DNA from 2 places in the Weizmannia sp. FSL K6-3076 genome. Region 2 is predicted to be linked to the other one. Evidence: riboswitches for the same ligand, from Rfam matches in the RefSeq annotation. Region 2 holds a riboswitch; the other holds the start of a gene.
The links. A riboswitch is a leader RNA that binds a small molecule or an ion and turns the genes downstream of it on or off. The one in region 2 is predicted to bind thiamine pyrophosphate.
Positions count from the first base shown of each region.

Region 1: it holds a riboswitch for thiamine pyrophosphate, as region 2 does, so the genes downstream of both, tenA (thiaminase II) here and NSS95_RS07260 (3-oxoacyl-ACP reductase) in region 2, are expected to answer to the same signal.

Region 1 is NZ_JBBOWU010000001.1:753,051-757,267, forward strand. Features, by position in the region: partial or broken gene NSS95_RS03320 (TIGR01777 family oxidoreductase) at 10-916, opposite strand; TPP riboswitch at 1,465-1,554, shown strand; gene tenA (thiaminase II) at 1,561-2,367, shown strand; gene thiW (energy coupling factor transporter S component ThiW) at 2,407-2,925, shown strand; gene allB (allantoinase AllB) at 3,120-4,217, opposite strand, start outside.
Region 2 is NZ_JBBOWU010000001.1:1,565,452-1,569,668, reverse strand. Features, by position in the region: gene thiM (hydroxyethylthiazole kinase) at 1-685, opposite strand, end outside; gene NSS95_RS07260 (3-oxoacyl-ACP reductase) at 824-1,585, opposite strand; TPP riboswitch at 1,653-1,764, opposite strand; gene thiD (bifunctional hydroxymethylpyrimidine kinase/phosphomethylpyrimidine kinase) at 1,851-2,669, opposite strand; gene cytX (putative hydroxymethylpyrimidine transporter CytX) at 2,770-4,107, opposite strand.

The DNA of each region.
Region 1 (4,217 bases), 810 kb from region 2:
TTTTTGCCATTATGGATTTGTAAGCAAATCTTCCAAAGCTTGCCGGAGCGTCGGGAACATGAATTCAAATCCTGCCTGCATGAGGACTTTCGGGCGTACGTGCTGGCCTTCAAGCACAAGGCTGCTTTTTTGCCCGAGTGCCAGTTTCAAGGCAAAAGAAGGTACGGGAAGCCAATGTGGCCGGTGTAAAACAGCGCCAATGGTTTTGCCAAATGCCTTCATCCTTACAGGCGAAGGGTGCAGTGACGTTGACCGGGCCGCGGATGTTCTCATTTTTAATAGCAAATAAGATCGATCTTACTACGTCTGTTATATGCACCCATGAGACCCATTGATTGCCGGAACCGACTGTGCCGCCCGCAAACCATTTATATGGCAATACCATAAGGGGCAGTGCTCCGTTTTCCTTTCCAAGCACAACGCCGAATCTCAATAAGACAGTACGGATGGCATGTCTTTCTGCTTGCTTCGCCTCGGTTTCCCAATCCGATGCCGTCCTGCCAAGAAAATCATTTGCCCTTTGCAATGATTTTTCAGTATACACAGCATTGCGTGATGGCGGATAGATGCCGATTGCACTTGCATTGACCAGTACTGCCGGTTTGCGCGGCATGGCAGACAGGATGCGCAACACTTCATCTGTTGCGCACATCCGGCTTTCATAAATTTGTTTTTGATGTTTGGCACTCCATCTTCCATCGTTTATGGACACGCCGGCCAGGTTGATGAATACATCCGCATTTCCTATTTCATTTTCGGGAGAAGCATCTTCCGCCAGCCACTTTACATACTGCACGCGATTGGCCGGCTGCTTGTCTTTCCTTGTTAAAATGACCACTTCATGCCCTTCGCAAAGAAGCATATCCGTTAATTTCCGCCCGATAAATCCGGTCCCGCCAGCGATCACAATCCTCATTTTTGCCCTCCGTTCTGCAAATTTCACCACGGTTTGCAACTTAAGTCAGGAATAAATGGGCACGAATGATGAAAAATCAAGGTTTCCAACTCATTCGTCCTTGTTTATGGGAAAAAGCCTTCTGTGATGTTCCCGGAGCAGTCCTGATATTAAAAAGGTAATAGAAGACAATATTTTAATCAAGATGGAGCTGATAAAATAAACTGAGTTATGGATCATCATATCAGGAGCCATTAAAATTAAAATAACAGAACCCCCCACGTCTCTTCCATGAAAGCGGACCAGGTGGGGGCATTTTATTTTGGGAAAGATGAAATTGTGGTCTGATCATAACCAAATTATTAAGCCCCCTACAACATTTAAAGAACAAGTAGAGTTATTGAGAAGCAGAAAAATACAAGTATATTTTTCCTGTTTGGCCAGCATTTGAGGTAACATCCTGTGCTTTTTTCCATATTTAACAAAAACTTAAAAGACGGGCAATAAATTTGCTGTTGCACAAAATTTGGGACTATGATATGGTAAGAGTAATGAAATGAATATTCATAATAGTCTACTAGGGGCGCCGGGTTGGCTGAGAAGTACCCTTTGAACCTGATCTAGTTCGTACTAGCGTAGGGAAGTAGGTGATAAAATTACACCTGATGATTTGTAATTTATACACCCGCTTTCCGATGGAGGGCGGGTTTTTTATTTTGAAGCTGCTTAGGGCAAAGGGAGAAACCAGCCTGCAAACCGCAATCGGTTTCCCGGTAAACAAGGAGGAATCATTGTTGAAACGATCTTTTACAGAAAGGCTATATCAAAATGTCCAGCCGATTTGGGAGAAAAACCATAACCATCCTTTTGTTCTGGGACTGGGGAACGGAACTTTAGAAAGAGATAAATTTATCTATTATTTAAAGCAGGATTACGTATATTTAGTTGAGTACGCAAAACTGTTTGCCATGGGTGTTGTGAAAGCGGGTAACCTTGACATGATGACGAGATTTGCTGCGGTGCTCCATGAATCGTTGCATTTTGAGATGGAACTGCACCGCCAATACGCTGCCGAGTTTGGCATTACACGCACGGATTTAGAAGCAACTCAACCAACACCGATCAACCTTGCTTACACGAGTTATATGCTGCAAGTGGCCGCCAATGGAAGCTTGGCTGAACTTGTTGCCTGCTTGTTGCCGTGTGCCTGGGATTATTGGGAAATTGGGAAACTGCTAAAAGTAAATCATCGAGACACATTGGAGGCCAATCCTTACAAGAAATGGATCGAAACCTATTCTTCAGAAACGTTCGGCTCCGGAACGCAGTGGTTAATTGACTTAATGGACCAACTGGCAAGCGGAAAATCAGAAACGGAATTGGCAGTCTTAGAACGCCATTTTCAAATAGCCTCAAAGTATGAATACTTATTTTGGGATATGAACGATAAAAAACAAGACTGGCCGGTCTGATTTTCATTCACAACTAAAAAGGAGGGAAGGTTGGTTCTAATGAGAAAAACACAAAAAATAACAGCAACTGCAGTTATTGCAGCTATCACAACTGTATCCAGCAGCTTGATTTATATCCCGGTTGGTTTTGCAAAAATTTTTCCGGTACAGCATTTTGCCAACATACTCTCGGCTGTTTTGCTCGGCCCCGGTTATGCGGTTGCGCAAGCTTTTATATCCTCGCTTTTACGTAACTTGCTTGGGACGGGGAGTATTTTTGCCTTTCCGGGAAGCATGATCGGCGCGTTTTTGGCAGCTTATCTGTACGCGAAGACGAATAAGCTCATTTTTGCCTTTGTTGGGGAGGTCATGGGGACAGGCATTCTCGGTGCCTTGGCATGTTATCCCATTGCTGTTTTCTTACTCGGCCAAGCGTCAACGCTTTTCGGATTTATCCCTGCCTTCTTTTTAAGCTCTTTTGCAGGGGCCATTTTTGGCTATGTTTTGATAAAAGTTTTACAAAAAAATAAAGGGTGGGACAGAATGATCAATCATACCGTAAGCAACCGTAAGCTTTGAGTGAAGCACCACGGAGGATTGAAGGCATTTGCCATGGTGCATACAGGTTGCCAGCCATTGATAACCGGTCAAAATCCATGCCAGCAAAACCAGGCTCTTGAAAACAGCAAGCTGTCTTGCGTTATTTTTATTCCTGTCCCGAAATCTGTGCCAGCAACAACAGGCTCTTGAAAGCAGAGCCTGATGCTGTTAGATTATGACGGCACTCCGGCATAGTCTGAGACCTTCGCTGGCCGGATCCATTTGCCAACCGGCTCGCCTGTGATACCACCGCCATCCAGATCGAATATGAGCTGACCTCTTAAAAAAGTTTTCGTAACCCGGCAATCAATTTTTCTGCCGATATACGGGCTGTGCTTATGGCGGTAATAGAGGTCTTCCGCACTTACCGTGTATGGCCGGTCGGGATCGAGAAAGAGGAGATCCGCATCTTTTGCGAGCGCAATTTCCCCTTTCGATTTTAAGCCAAAACGTTCGGCAGGGTTGGTTGCAATCATGCGCGTAAATTGCGTAATGGGAATATTGCGCTTTTTGACAGCCTCATCGAACATCAAATCGACATTATTCTGGCACCCGGTTATGCCGCCCCATACCTCAAAAATATTACCGGTTTCGCTGTCCTTCATTACAGGCGGGCAAGGGGAATGGTCGGATGTCAGCATATCAATTTTTCCTTGTTTCAATCCTTCCCAAAGTTTTTCCTGCTCCGCTTCGCTGCGCAAAGGCGGGGAACATTTGGCAAGTGGGCCGATTTCCGCAAATTGGGCTGTTGTGATGGTAAAGTAATGGGGGCATGACTCAAGCGTGACATCCTGTCCTTCGTTCCGCACTTTCGTAATTTCTTCCACCCCTTCCGCACTGCTGACATGGACAAAATGCAGTTTGCACCCGGTTTGTTTCGCAAAATACAGCGCCCGCTTGATGGCATCCACTTCTGTAAATACAGGCCGTGTTGCAACATAATCAGCCGGACTTGTTTTCCCTTGTTTGATCATCTCCTCTGCTAACCCATCGGTAATGGCGGCATTCTCTGCATGAATCAATAAAATATGTCCCAGCTTGGCTAATTTTTTCATTCCCTCATAAAGCGTGTAATCATCTACATTTTTAAAGTCTCCCGGCAAATCGGTTCCGCAGCTGGCCATAAAACACTTATAAGCGACCACGCCGCAATCGGAGAGTTCTTTTAAGTGATCGAGATTACCGGGCACTAATCCGCCGTAAAAGGCGTAGTCCACATAGTTTTTTCCGGCGGCAGCGGCAAGCTTTTTTTCTAAAGCATCTTTTGTTGT
Region 2 (4,217 bases):
CCGCAGCAGCGCCGTAAATCGCAAGCGCCGAAACAGATGCCTGGACCGGATCTTTCTCAACAGCGAGAAAAGCGCCGCAAACCGCGGACAAAAGGCAGCCTGTCCCGGTGACTTTTGTTAAAAGCGGGTGGCCGTTATGTACGAGATAAAGGTTTGTACCGTTTGACACCGCATCCGTCTTGCCACTTACCACGATCGTAGTATGAAGCGTTTTTGCCGCTTTTAAAGCGAGTTCGCCCGTATCCAGGCCGGTATCTCCTGCATCGACGCCTTTTACTTTGGCATCTATTCCGATCAGATTGGCGATTTCTCCGGCATTTCCCCTGATGGATGTGAAGCGGATTTCTTTCAGCAATTTTTTTGCCGTTTCTGTCCGGTAACGGGTTGAACCGGCAGCTACCGGATCAAGGACGACCGGAACGCCATTTTCATTTGCAGACTTTCCCGCCAAAATCATTGCTTCGACGGCTTTTTCGTTCAAAGTGCCGATATTTAACACGACCGCATTTGCCGCTTTCGCCATATCGGCAACTTCTTCCACCGCATCGGCCATTACCGGAGATGCGCCAAGTGCCAACAGCCCGTTTGCTGTAAAATTAGCCACCACAATATTCGTGATATTATGGATAAGCGGATTGGCTTCCCTGATTTTTTCAAGCAGTTCAATTGGTTTTTCTTTTTCCATTTCCATTCCCTCCTTCAATAAAGTACAATTGTCTCTCATTTACTCGCGTATTCTCCAAATTTCACAGGCATTTGATTTACACCTAATCGTTGTCATACCTCTAAATGGGGATTTTCTTGCAGGGTAAGGTCCATCCGCCTAATCCATTACAAGTCCGCCGTCAACGACGAGATTTTGTCCGGTTACCGCCCTCGCCCATGGCGATGCAAAAAACAACACGGCATCCGCAACGTCTTCCGGTTCTGTCACCTTTTGCAGCGGAGTAGTTTCCTGAATCAATTGAAAAACCGCTTCAGATGTGGCTGCACTTGCATCCGTCGTTTTCAGAAGGCCGCCGGATACCATATTAACGGTAATGCCATATTGCCCCAGATCTTTCGCCATGCTCCGGGTGAAGCCGAGGAGCGCTGCCTTGCTCGTATTGTAATCATGGTAGGCGACAACCGGATTTTGAAACAGGTTTGTGCCAATATTGATCACCCTGCCGAAATGCAGCCGTTTCATTTCCGCAAGGCCGGCCTGTATGGTATTTAATGCGCCGCGAACCGCACCTTCCATCTGCAAGCTGTATTCCTCCCACGAAATTCGGGAAGCATCGTGCCGGGATTCCGGATCAAAGCGGAAATGCACGAGGGCATTATTTACAATTGTCGTGACAGGCCTGGAAAAATAAGCTTCGGCCTGCCGGAACATCTTTCTTACCTGCGCCGGATCCCTTACATCCGCCTTCAGGGCAACCGCTTTTTCTCCTAAAATATTCTGAAGATCCTTTGCCTTCCCCTCACTCTCAAAATAGTTGATGACAACGCCCGCCCCTTCTCTTGCAAAAGCTTTTACAACTGCTTTGCCTAACCCCCTGCTTCCGCCTGTGACGACAACCACCTGCTCATCCAGTTTCATTTGTCCCACCCCTTCCCATGCAAAAAAGCCAGGCCCGAAAAGACCTGACTTCATCAGCAAGAAATTTTTTTACAAATTCCTACTTTCCTACGCCGGTATGATCCGGATCAGGTCCAAAGGGTTGAAAAACGCCGGTTTTTCTCTCAGCCCGCCAAATCCGGGCACCCCTAGTAGTTTGAAAGATTTACTTTTTTCAATTATAGCTTTTCTATTATGCTTTGTAAAGCTTAATGAAAATCACCGGCAGGGGTTATATTATGTGAATTTAGCTTTGTAATCTTTCTCCATCTTCATCTCTTAATACCCAATGGGCAATTGGTCCATGTCCATGCCCAATTCCCGGGCTCTCAGAGATTGCTCTTGTCAATAATTTTTTAGCTGTTTTTACGCTGTCTTCTAAGGGATGGCCCTTCGCCAACTCAGCTGTAATCAATGAAGACAATGTACAACCAGTTCCATGAGTGTGAACGGTATCAATGCGTTTGGATTCGAGCCATATTGTCTGCTCCCTCGTCACCAGACAATCACGAACAGTTTCTGATGTAACCAGATCATGTCCGCCCTTTAACAGCACAGCACCTGCCCCTCTTTTGAGAATCAGTCGTGCTGCGTGCTCCCGGTCCTGATCAGTACGTATCGTCATTTCTGACAGAACTTCCGCCTCCGGTGTATTCGGTGTAATGACATCAGCAACCGGAACCAATTTCTTTTTAATCGTCGCAATTGCTTCAGGAGCAACGAGATGTGTCCCACCTTTTGCAATCATGACCGGATCCACAACCAGCGGCCTCCATTTAAATCGTTTAATTCCGTCAACAACAGCTTCTATGCGTTCTGCATCAAACAGCATACCCGTTTTTAAAGCTGCAATTGAAAAGTCGTCCGCAATGGATTCCATTTGACGGACAATGCTGTCAACCGGCATTGGAAAAATTCCCTGAACTCCTTTTGTATTTTGCGCTGTCACGGCAACGATTACAGACATGCCGTAGACACCCCTCTCTTCAAAAGTTTTCAGGTCGGCCTGAATACCTGCACCGCCACCGCTGTCAGTTCCTGCAATTGTTAATACCTGTGGTCTCATCTAATATACACCTCTTCTAAAATGATCATAGTATTATTTTTTTCTGCATTTGACAGATTGGATCCCATCCATTTGTTATAATGTTTTTGAAAATAACTTATCAGCCTGCTGCATGATTCTTGTATATGCCACTGCTTCTAACCTTTGAAAATTGATCCCTATGAAGAAGTCTCATAAGGAAATAATAAAGGACTGCCGTAATAATCAGACTAATAAATGACGAACCAATTGGCCAAGCTTGAAAATAGCTGACTTCATAGAGAGCAAAACCAACCACAAAAGCGACGAAAGCTACCAGATTAACACCGCCCCGGTACCAGTACGATCCTTCTGGTTTAGTCAAGTCTGCTAGCTTCAGGTGTTTACGGATTAAAAAATAATCAACCAATACGATGCTTTCAATGGGAATAAAGACAGCACCAAGGATTAATAAAAAGCTTTGATATTTATCAATTGGAAACACCAGCGAAATCAGTGTGCCTGACACTCCTGCAATGAATACAAGACGCCTCTCCGAAAACTTTGGAAATAAATTGCTTGCAGAAACACCTGCTGAAAAAACATCTAGAAAAGCTGTCGTTACAGTGGAAAAAAAAATAATAAGCAGACCTGGGATACCCAAGCCCAGTGCACCCATGATTGGAATTGGGCTTGCATTCCAAAGGCCAGTAGCAATGGTACAAAGCAAGCCAACAAAGTACATCCAGATGCTGGATAGCGCATAACCCCAATATGTAGCGTGTGCGGCCCCGTTAATATTCCTTGCATACCGGGAATAGTCTGCAACCAAAGGAACCCAGGAAAGGCACATGCCGATCACATAATCTAATCCGAGAGAGAAAGTAAGATGACCTTTAGGTTTCTTGTCCATTAAGTCTGCAACATTTACTGTTGACAAAACAGCATAGGTCATGATGATGGATAAAATCAATGTTGCACCAACTGTAAATATCTGAAACCATTTTAAATGATTGTGTTTCAAAAGCGCGTTAACCGTTGTGATCAAACCAATCAAGATAATCCAAAAATCTCGGTTCCCAAGAATTCCTGCAAATTTTAAAGATACACAGGCTTCAGCTGCCATCAGAATCATCACAGCTGTCCAGCCAATTAACTGCAGCGCATTGCACAAGCTCGGAAAAAAAGAACCTCTAATCCCAAATGAAGCACGGGTAGCAATCATACCTGATACTCCCTCTCTTGTTCCAATGCGGGACATGAAATACATAGGAACTGACCCGACAAGCATGCCAACGATAATCGTCAGTAATCCATTCGTCAAACCAAGACCTGCCAGTGTATTTCCTGAAAAAATAGCAGCCAGTCCTAATCCTGCTCCGATCCATAACAGTGCAATCTGCAACGAAGCAATTTGCTGTTCCTTTTTTGGCACTACTTCTAATGAGTATGGGACTTTTAATTTCTCATTCGATTCCATTTGAAAACGACCTTTCACATTTTTTGATAACGAAATATATTGTTAAAACAATTGGTTTGGTAATTACATTTTTACGACCAAAAGAATGACGGTATATCTTTTCTGGACGG